Regions from separate parts of the Bradyrhizobium sp. WBAH42 genome, predicted to be linked through region 1. Evidence: riboswitches for the same ligand, from Rfam matches in the RefSeq annotation. Region 1 holds a riboswitch; the other holds the start of a gene.
What was found. A riboswitch is a leader RNA that binds a small molecule or an ion and turns the genes downstream of it on or off. The one in region 1 is predicted to bind S-adenosylmethionine.
Positions count from the first base shown of each region.

Region 1 (4,411 bases):
ACCTGTTCAGCCCGTCCCGCGGGCCTGAGCTGGCGAAGCAGGTCCATGATTGCCTGGGCCGGGCGTTGGCACAGTTCGTGATTGACGCTGCTCACCTGGAGCCGGCCCAGCAGCAAAATTGAGGTCTAGCGTTAATGAGTTCTCTCCGCCCTTTTTGCCTGACGTCATGGCTGGCCGTGCCCGCGGCGGCGGCGCTGTTATGGCTGACGCCCGCCTCGCATGCGCAGACGCCCGCGCAACCTGCCCCCGCACCCGCCCAGTCACCTGATCCAGCGCCCGCTGCGCCGTCCCAGACCACCGTCGCCGCGAGGTCGTCCGAGCCGCGCGGCGTCACCTCGCGCGCCATCGACAAGGTGAAGGAGGTCGCGAAGTCCGCCGCCGACATCTTCAGCCGCGTGCCTTGCCTGCCGCCGAAGGGCGGCTCCAAGGCGATGGGCTCGCTGCCGCATGTCGCGAGCAAGCTCGTCGCCGGACAGCCCGTCGTCATCGTCGCGTTCGGTTCGTCGTCGACCGCGGGCTTCGGCGCGAGCTCGCCGGAGTTCAACTACCCCAATCGCCTCGCCGCGCAGCTGCGGCGTCACTATCCGAGCGCCGACATCACGGTCGTCAACGCCGGCGTCGGCGGCGAGGATGCGCCCGAGATGATGAAGCGCCTGCAGACGCAGGTGATCGACGTGCATCCGGATCTCGTGATCTGGCAGGTCGGCACCAACGCCGTGCTGCGCAACCTCGATCCCGCCGATACGGCCAAGCTGGTCGAGGACGGCATCAGCCGCATTCAGGCCGCCGGTGGCACCGACATCGTGCTGGTCGACCCGCAATATTCGCCGGCCGTCAACCAGCGCAAGGAGAGCGCCGGCAAGATGATCAAGCTGCTCGGCAACGTCGCCGAGCTGCGCAAGGTCGGCATCTTCCCGCGCTTCGAGGTGATGCGCGACTGGCACGAGAACCAGTCGATCCCGGTCGAGAGCTTCGTCATCGCCGACGGCCTGCACATGAACGATTGGGGCTATGCCTGCTTCGCCCAGCTGCTCGGCGACGACATCATCCGCTCCGTCGGCCAGATCAAGCTCGGGGTGAACGTGCCCGCCGATGTGAGAACGTATCGGCCGATGTGAGAGGCTGCGTAGCCGTAGGGTGGGCAAAGGCGCGCAGCGCCGTGCCCACCATCTCGTCATTGTAGTCGAGAATGGTGGGCACGCTTCGCTTTGCCCACCCTACGAAGCTTTCCTCACGCCTTCTCCAGCGCCGCGGTGAGATCTTCGATCAGGTCATCGGCGTGCTCGAGCCCCGCCGAGAAGCGAATGAAACCCTCGCTGATGCCGAGCGCGGCGCGGTCTTCCGGCTTCAGGCGCTGATGCGTCGTGGTCGCCGGATGCGTGACGAGGCTCTTGGCGTCGCCGAGATTGTTCGAGATCTTGGCAAGCTTCAATTCGTTGAGCACGCGGAACGCCGCCGCCTTGCCGCCCTTCACCTCGAAGCCGACCAGCGTCGAGCCGCCGCGCATCTGCTTCTTCACCAGCGCCGCCTGCGGATGATCGGCGCGGCCGGGATAGACCAGCCGCGAGATCTTGGGATGGCTCGCCAGCACCTCGGCGATGCGCGCGGCCGTGTCGGTCTGCGCGCGCACGCGCACGCCGAGCGTCTCCAGGCCCTTGAGCAGGACCCAGGCATTGAACGGCGAGATCGACGGGCCGGTCTGGCGCATGAAATTGTGGATGTGCTCGGCGATGAAGGCTTCCGAGGACAGGATGATGCCGCCGAGACAGCGGCCCTGGCCGTCGATGTGCTTGGTCGCGGAGTAGACGACGACGTCGGCGCCGAGCGCGAGCGGGCTCTGCCAGATCGGCGTCGCAAACACGTTGTCGACGACGAGCCGCGCGCCACCCTTGTGCGCGATCTCGGCAATCGAGGGAATGTCGAGTACGTCCAGCGTCGGGTTGGTCGGGCTCTCCAGGAAGAACGTCTTGGTGTTGGGCCGGAGCGCGCGCTGCCATTCATCGAGATTGGCACCGTCGACCAGCGTGGTCTCGATGCCATAGCGCGGCAGCAGGTCCTGGACGACGTAGAGGCACGAGCCGAACAACGCGCGGGAGGCGACGACGTGATCGCCGGCCTTGAGCGGTGCCAGGATCGCGGTCGTCACCGCCGCCATGCCGGTTGCCGCCGAGCGCGCGGCCTCGGCGCCTTCGAGCTCGATCATGCGGCGCTCGAACATCGCAATGGTCGGGTTGGAATAGCGCGAATAGATGAAGCCGGGATCCTCGCCCTTGAACCGCGCCTCGCACTCCTCCGCGCTGGCGTAGACATAGCCTTGCGTCAGGAACAGCGCCTCCGACGTCTCGCCATATTGCGAGCGAAGGGTGCCGGAATGGACCAGGCGGGTTTCGGGGCGGTAAGTGGCAGACGACTTCGACATAGGACCCTCTCCGACATGACCGTCGAGGCGAAAACGGTCACAAAAAAACCGGCCTGGATATCTCCACGGGCCGGGATCACAGAGGTCCCCGGCCTGTTTAGCGACTTATTTAACGTGGCTGCAAGCCGGCCGGCTCAAATCACCACGGGATAAGTGATGCTCATATTCCGCAATGCCCTTTCCGTCAAGGCGTCCATCGGATAGCCGTAAAAGACTTGTATTTCCGGCATGTCCGGATGCGTTTGACCCCTGATGAGGACCCCCGGTTGACGTTCACGGTCGCCGCCGACGCCAATGGTATCCTGCCCGACCGCATGATCGCGGCGATGGCGGAAGAAGGTCTCATCCTGCCCGCCTACGACTTCGTCGAGAGCCAGATCCAGCCGGCGAGCCTCGATCTGCGCCTTGGCGACATCGCCTATCGCGTCCGTGCCAGCTTCCTCCCCGGGCCCGGCGCCACGGTGGCCGAGCGCATCGACGAGTTGAAGCTGCACGAGTTCAGCCTCGCCGACGGCGCGGTGCTCGAGACCAATTGCGTCTACATCGTGCCGCTGCTCGAAAGCCTCGCGCTGCCGCCGGAGATCGTCGCTGCCGCCAATCCGAAGAGCTCGACCGGCCGGCTCGACGTCTTCACCCGCGTGATCGCCGACGGCACCCGCCGCTTCGACATGATCGGCGCCGGCTATCACGGCCCGCTCTATGCCGAGATCAGTCCGAAAACGTTTCCGGTCTTGGTGCGCGAGGGCTCGCGCCTCAGCCAGGTGCGCTTCCGCACCGGCGATGCCATCCTCAATCCCGACGAGCTCGATGCGCTCCATGCTAGCGAGCGCCTCGTCGACATCGACGATGCGGACCTGTCCGGCGGCGTTGCCGTCTCGGTCGATCTGTCGGGCGAGAAGGCGAGCGGCTTCGTCGGCTACCGCGCCAAGCGCCACACCGGCGTCGTCGACGTCGACCGCCGCGCCGGCTACGCGGTGGAGGATTTCTGGGAGCCGATCTCGGCGCGCCCCGACGGCAGCCTGATCCTCGACCCCGGCGAGTTCTACATCCTCGCCTCCAAGGAAGCGGTGCAGGTGCCGCCCGACTACGCCGCGGAGATGGTGCCGTTCGATCCCTTGGTCGGCGAATTCCGCGTGCACTATGCCGGCTTCTTCGATCCCGGCTTCGGCTATGCCGGCGCTGGGGGGCAGGGCGCCCGCGCGGTGCTCGAAGTGCGCTCGCGCGAGGTGCCGTTCATCCTCGAGCACGGCCAGATCGTCGGCCGCCTCGTCTACGAGAAGATGCTGGCGCGCCCCGACGCGATGTACGGCCAGCGCATCGGTTCCAACTACCAGGCGCAAGGCCTCAAACTATCGAAGCATTTTCGGGTGTAGCTGCACACTCTACTGTCATGCCCCGGCTTGCCGACTTCGCTGAAGCTTCGCCGGCCGAGCACCCTCTGGCCCGGCGTAGCCTAGCGGAGCAGGGACCGGGGCATCCAGTACGCCGCGGCCTCCCGATTTGATCACTTCTGCCTCGGAGTACTGGATCGCCCGATCAAGTCGGGCGATGACACCGAATGTGTGTCACGATGCGCAAGACCAGCTACATGCGAGGTGGCGACATGACCGATCAGTTCCAACTCGATGCAAGCATCATCAACGACGCCGCGGACGCGCTGATCTATTCCGATCGCTCCGGCACGATCACGCGCTGGAATCGCGCATCGACCGCGCTGTTCGGCTTCTCCGCCGACGAAGCGCTCGGCCAGAATCTCGATCTGATCATTCCCGAACATCTGCGCGCCGCGCACTGGAAAGCCTTCGACGCCGCGCTCACGAGCGGCACCATGAAGCTTGCGGGCAGGCCGACGCTGACCCGCGCGCTGCACAAGAGCGGGCGCAAGCTCTACATCGAGATGACCTTCGCGCTGGTGCGGGACAGAGATGGTGCCGTGCAGGGATCGGTGGCGATGGCGCGCGACGTCACGGAGCGCGTCGAGCGCGAACGGGC
Region 1 is NZ_CP036533.1:1,516,636-1,521,046, forward strand. Features, by position in the region: gene DCG74_RS07060 (SGNH/GDSL hydrolase family protein) at 1-122, shown strand, start outside; gene DCG74_RS07065 (SGNH/GDSL hydrolase family protein) at 135-1,118, shown strand; gene DCG74_RS07070 (O-succinylhomoserine sulfhydrylase) at 1,232-2,419, opposite strand; SAM riboswitch at 2,496-2,575, opposite strand; gene DCG74_RS07075 (2'-deoxycytidine 5'-triphosphate deaminase) at 2,656-3,792, shown strand; gene DCG74_RS07080 (PAS domain S-box protein) at 4,023-4,411, shown strand, end outside.

Region 2 (4,411 bases), 200 kb from region 1:
AGCCCGAGCTTGCCGATCTCCTCGGTGAGCCAGTTGCGCCAGGTCTCGGTGAACTGCTTCGACATCGCCTGATGCGCGGTGTCCTCGATCGCGGCGACCGCGGCATACATCGCCGGCGTCGACACGTTGAAGGGACCGCGGATGCGGTTGACCGCGTCGATGATGTGCTCGGGCCCGAACATCCAGCCGATGCGCAGTGCAGCCAGGCCATGGATCTTGGAGAAGGTGTGCGTCACCACCGTGTTCTCGGTGGTGGCGACGAGCTCGATCCCCATCTCATAGTCGTTGCGCGAGACGTAATCGCAATAGGCGGCATCCAGCACCAGCAGCACGTGCGAGGGCAGGCCGGCGCGCAGCCGCTTGACCTCGTCGAACGGCAGATAGGTGCCGGTCGGGTTGTTGGGGTTGGCGAGCCAGACCAGCTTCGTCTTCGGCGTCACCGCCTTCAGGATGGCGTCGACGTCGGCGGTGAGGTTGGTCTCCTTGGCGATGACGTTCCTGGCGCCGACCGCCATGGTCGCGATCGGGTAGACCAGGAAGCCGTGCGTGGTGGAGATCGCCTCGTCGCCTTGGCTGAGATAGGTGTGCGCGAGCAGATTGAGGATCTCGTCCGAGCCGGCGCCGCAGATGATGCGGTTGGGGTCGAGCCCGAACGAGCGGCCGATCGCCTCGCGCAGCACGCGCGAGGTGCCTTCCGGATAGTCTTCCAGATGATCCGCCACGCGCTTGAAGGCTTCGATCGCCTTGGGCGAGGGCCCGAACGGCGTCTCGTTGGCCGAGAGCTTGAACACCTTGCGGCCCGGCTCCGGCACCGGGCTCTTGCCGGGCGTGTAGGGCGCAATATCGAGAATGCCGGGATTCGGCATGGGGCGGGACATCTTGGACTCCGGATAGGCTGGGCGGCTCGCGATTTACGATTTCGGCCCGGTCGGGGGCACCGTATAGCGCGTTGCGTGGCTGCCGACGAGGGCCACAGAGCGAACCGAGGCCCCCGCCTCGATCAGGGCAGCCCTGATTTTGTCGATGCTGGTCGCGCTGGTGACCGAGACCAGCAGCGCCGCGCCGTCGAAGGCGGTATCGGGCACCGCAACGATCTCGGCGAGCGGCGACAGCGCGCGGGCGACCTCGGCGTTCCATCCGGAGACGCGCACGCTGAAGGTCTCGACCTCTGTCACCAGGGCGCTGTCGGCGACGCGCGAGATCGCGAACACCGGCAGCGAGGCCGGATGGTCGGCACGCTCGACGAAGGGCATCCGTGCGATGATCTTGGGCGCGCCGTCGGCTTCCAGCTCCAGCCACCACGGCGTGCGGCTCGAGGTCGCCGAGACCAGCGCCAGGTCGCCCTTGGATTTCGCCACCGCCTCGACCGCGGCCTGCGCGCTGAAATGCGCGACGTAAGGCACGGTGAAGCCGAAATGGAAGCGCACGGAATCGCGCATCGCCGGTTCGCTCACCGAGATGTCGGCATGCACGGAGAACGGCGCCTGCACATAGGTGAAGGTCGAGATGATGACGCGCCAGATGCTCTCGACCGTGTCGAGCGGCAGGATGCCGCGATGACGCTGCACGATCTCGCGCATCATGGAAGCCTCCCGCGCAGGCCGAAACGCCGAGCCGACCTCCTGGGTCTGCTTCACCTGGATCAGCCGGTCGATGATGTCGCCGCGCTGCATGAGGAGGCGATGCATGCCCTCGTCGATCGCGTCGATCTCCTTACGCAGTTCCTGCAGCGATGGTGGCGCGGGCGGGCGTTGGGACATGTCTGGTCGTCGATCGTTCCGATGGGGGATGTCCTGATTAGGCAGTCGTGGCGGCGAAAGCAAAGAGAAATGACGTGCTTTGCGGGCGACGCGACTGAGGCGAATTGGGCCGATCCGGGCCGCGACTTGACGAAAACCGCCCAAGACGGTAGCTTTTGCCCGTTCCGTGGTCATTTGAGCCGGCCGGCTTGCAGCCACGTTAAAAAACTCGCTAAACAGGCCGGGGACGCTTCCGATCCCGGCCGAACCTATCGTTCAGGCCGGGTTTTTCATGGCCTGATGTCAGCGGCGCGCTCGAGCAGCCAGTCGCAAACGAGGTCGATGTCCGAGATGGGTAGCGTCAAGTCGATACCGAGTCCTGCGATCAGCGCCGACGAGCGGTCGCATGAGGTAGACCATCCAAGCTCGCTGATTGCGCATTTCGGCACCGAGCAGCCGCTGCGGCTCGATTGCGGCGTCGATCTCACCCCGTTCCAGATCGCCTACCAGACCTATGGCGAGCTCAACGCCGATCGCTCCAATGCCGTGCTGATCTGCCATGCGCTGACCGGCGACCAGCATGTCGCCAACGTGCATCCCGTCACGGGCAAGCCGGGCTGGTGGGAGACGCTGGTCGGCCCCGGCCGCCCCCTCGATCCCAAGCACTACTTCATCATCTGCTCCAACGTGATCGGCGGCTGCATGGGCTCGACCGGGCCGGCGTCGATCAATCCCGCCACAGACAAGGTCTGGGGCCTGGATTTCCCCGTCATCACCATCCCCGACATGGTGCGCGCGCAGGCGATGCTGATCGACCGGCTTGGCATCGACACGCTGTTTGCGGTCGTCGGCGGCTCGATGGGCGGCATGCAGGTGCTGCAATGGACCGCGGCCTATCCTGAGCGTGTGTTTTCTGCGCTGGCGATTGCCTGCGCGACGCGGCACTCGGCGCAGAACATCGCCTTCCACGAGCTCGGCCGCCAGGCCGTGATGGCCGACCCCGACTGGCACGGCGGCGGCTATGCCGATCGCGGCATCCATCCGCATCGCGGGCTCGCGGTGGCGCGGATGGCGGCGCACATCACCTATCTCTCGGACGCGGCGCTGCATCGCAAGTTCGGCCGGCGCATGCAGGATCGCGAGCTGCCGACCTTCTCGTTCGACGCCGACTTCCAGGTGGAATCCTATCTGCGTTACCAGGGTTCGTCCTTCGTCGAGCGCTTCGACGCCAATTCCTATCTCTATCTGACGCGGGCGATGGACTATTTCGACATCGCCGCCGACCATGGCGGCGTGCTGGCCAAGGCCTTCGCCGACATCAAGACCCGCTTCTGCGTGGTCTCCTTCACCAGCGACTGGCTGTTCCCGACCTCGGAATCGCGCGCGCTGGTGCACGCGCTGAACGCCTCAAGCGCGCGGGTGTCGTTCGCCGAGATCGAGACCGATCGCGGCCATGACGCCTTCCTGCTCGACGTGCCCGAATTTTTCGACATCTCCCGCGCCTTCCTGCAATCGGCAGGCAAGGCCCGCGGGCTCAGCCTCGAGGACCGCTAGCGATGTCCGTTCAGGAAGTGCTGCCGTTGAACGGCGCTGCGACTGCGTCGTCCGGCCAGTTTCGCGCCGATCATCTGCTGGTCGCCGAGATGGTCAAGCCGGGCTCGAAGGTGCTCGACGTCGGCTGCGGCGACGGCGATCTGCTTCAGCTGCTGGAGACCCGCGGCATCGACGGCCGCGGCATCGAGCTGTCCCGCGAGGGCGTCAACCGCTGCGTCGCCAAGGGCCTTGCGGTGGTGCAGGGCGATGCCGACACCGATCTCGTCAACTATCCCGACGATGCCTTCGACTACGTGATCCTGTCGCAGACGCTGCAGGCGACGCGGCAGCCGAAAGTCGTGCTGGAGAATCTGCTCCGCATCGGCCGCCGCGCCATCGTCTCGTTCCCGAATTTCGGGTTCTGGAAGATGCGGCTCCAGCTCCTGATCGGCGGCCACATGCCGCGCACGGAGAATCTGCCGGCGACCTGGTACGACACCGCCAACATCCATTTCTGCACCATCAAGGATTTCGTGCAGCTCTGCGACGAGATCAACGTCAAGATGGAGCGCTCGGTCGCGCTCGATCTCTACGGCCGCCCGGTGCCGCTGAACCTGCCGTGGTGGGTGTGGAACATGTTCGGCGAGCAGGCGGTGTTCTTGCTGAGCCGGGGCGGGGGGAAATAGTCCCCGTCGTCATTGCGAGGAGCTCTTGCGACGAAGCAATCCAGGTTGTCTCCGCGGAGGGATTCTGGATTGCTTCGCTGCGCTCGCAATGACGGAGTACTTGGCAGCGCATCTGCCTTAATGCGCCGCCAGCGACCGCGGATCCCGCACCGGCCATCGCCCCGCTTCCACCAGCGCCACGAACCGCTCCACGCTCTCGTTGAACAGCGCGGGCTCCTCCAGATTGAGCACGTGGCCCGACTTCGGAAACATCGCGAGCCCCGCCGCGGGCAGATGCTTCTTCAGGAACAGGCTCGGCCCGATGCACGGATCGTCCTCGTCGCCGCAGATGATCAGCGCGGGTGTTGCCGCGCCTCTGATCGCCTCCGTCATCGTGTAGATCGAGGGACGGCCGCCCTGGAATCCGCGCATCGTGCGCGCCGAACCCTTGGCATCGTGCCGCGCCAGCGCGGC
Region 2 is NZ_CP036533.1:1,717,135-1,721,545, forward strand. Features, by position in the region: gene hisC (histidinol-phosphate transaminase) at 1-878, opposite strand, end outside; gene DCG74_RS08020 (chorismate mutase) at 912-1,760, opposite strand; SAM riboswitch at 1,917-1,996, shown strand; gene DCG74_RS08025 (homoserine O-acetyltransferase) at 2,091-3,293, shown strand; gene metW (methionine biosynthesis protein MetW) at 3,296-3,958, shown strand; gene DCG74_RS08035 (alpha/beta fold hydrolase) at 4,076-4,411, opposite strand, start outside.
Region 2: linked by a shared signal. The riboswitch ahead of DCG74_RS08025 (homoserine O-acetyltransferase) and the one ahead of DCG74_RS07070 (O-succinylhomoserine sulfhydrylase) in region 1 are both predicted to bind S-adenosylmethionine.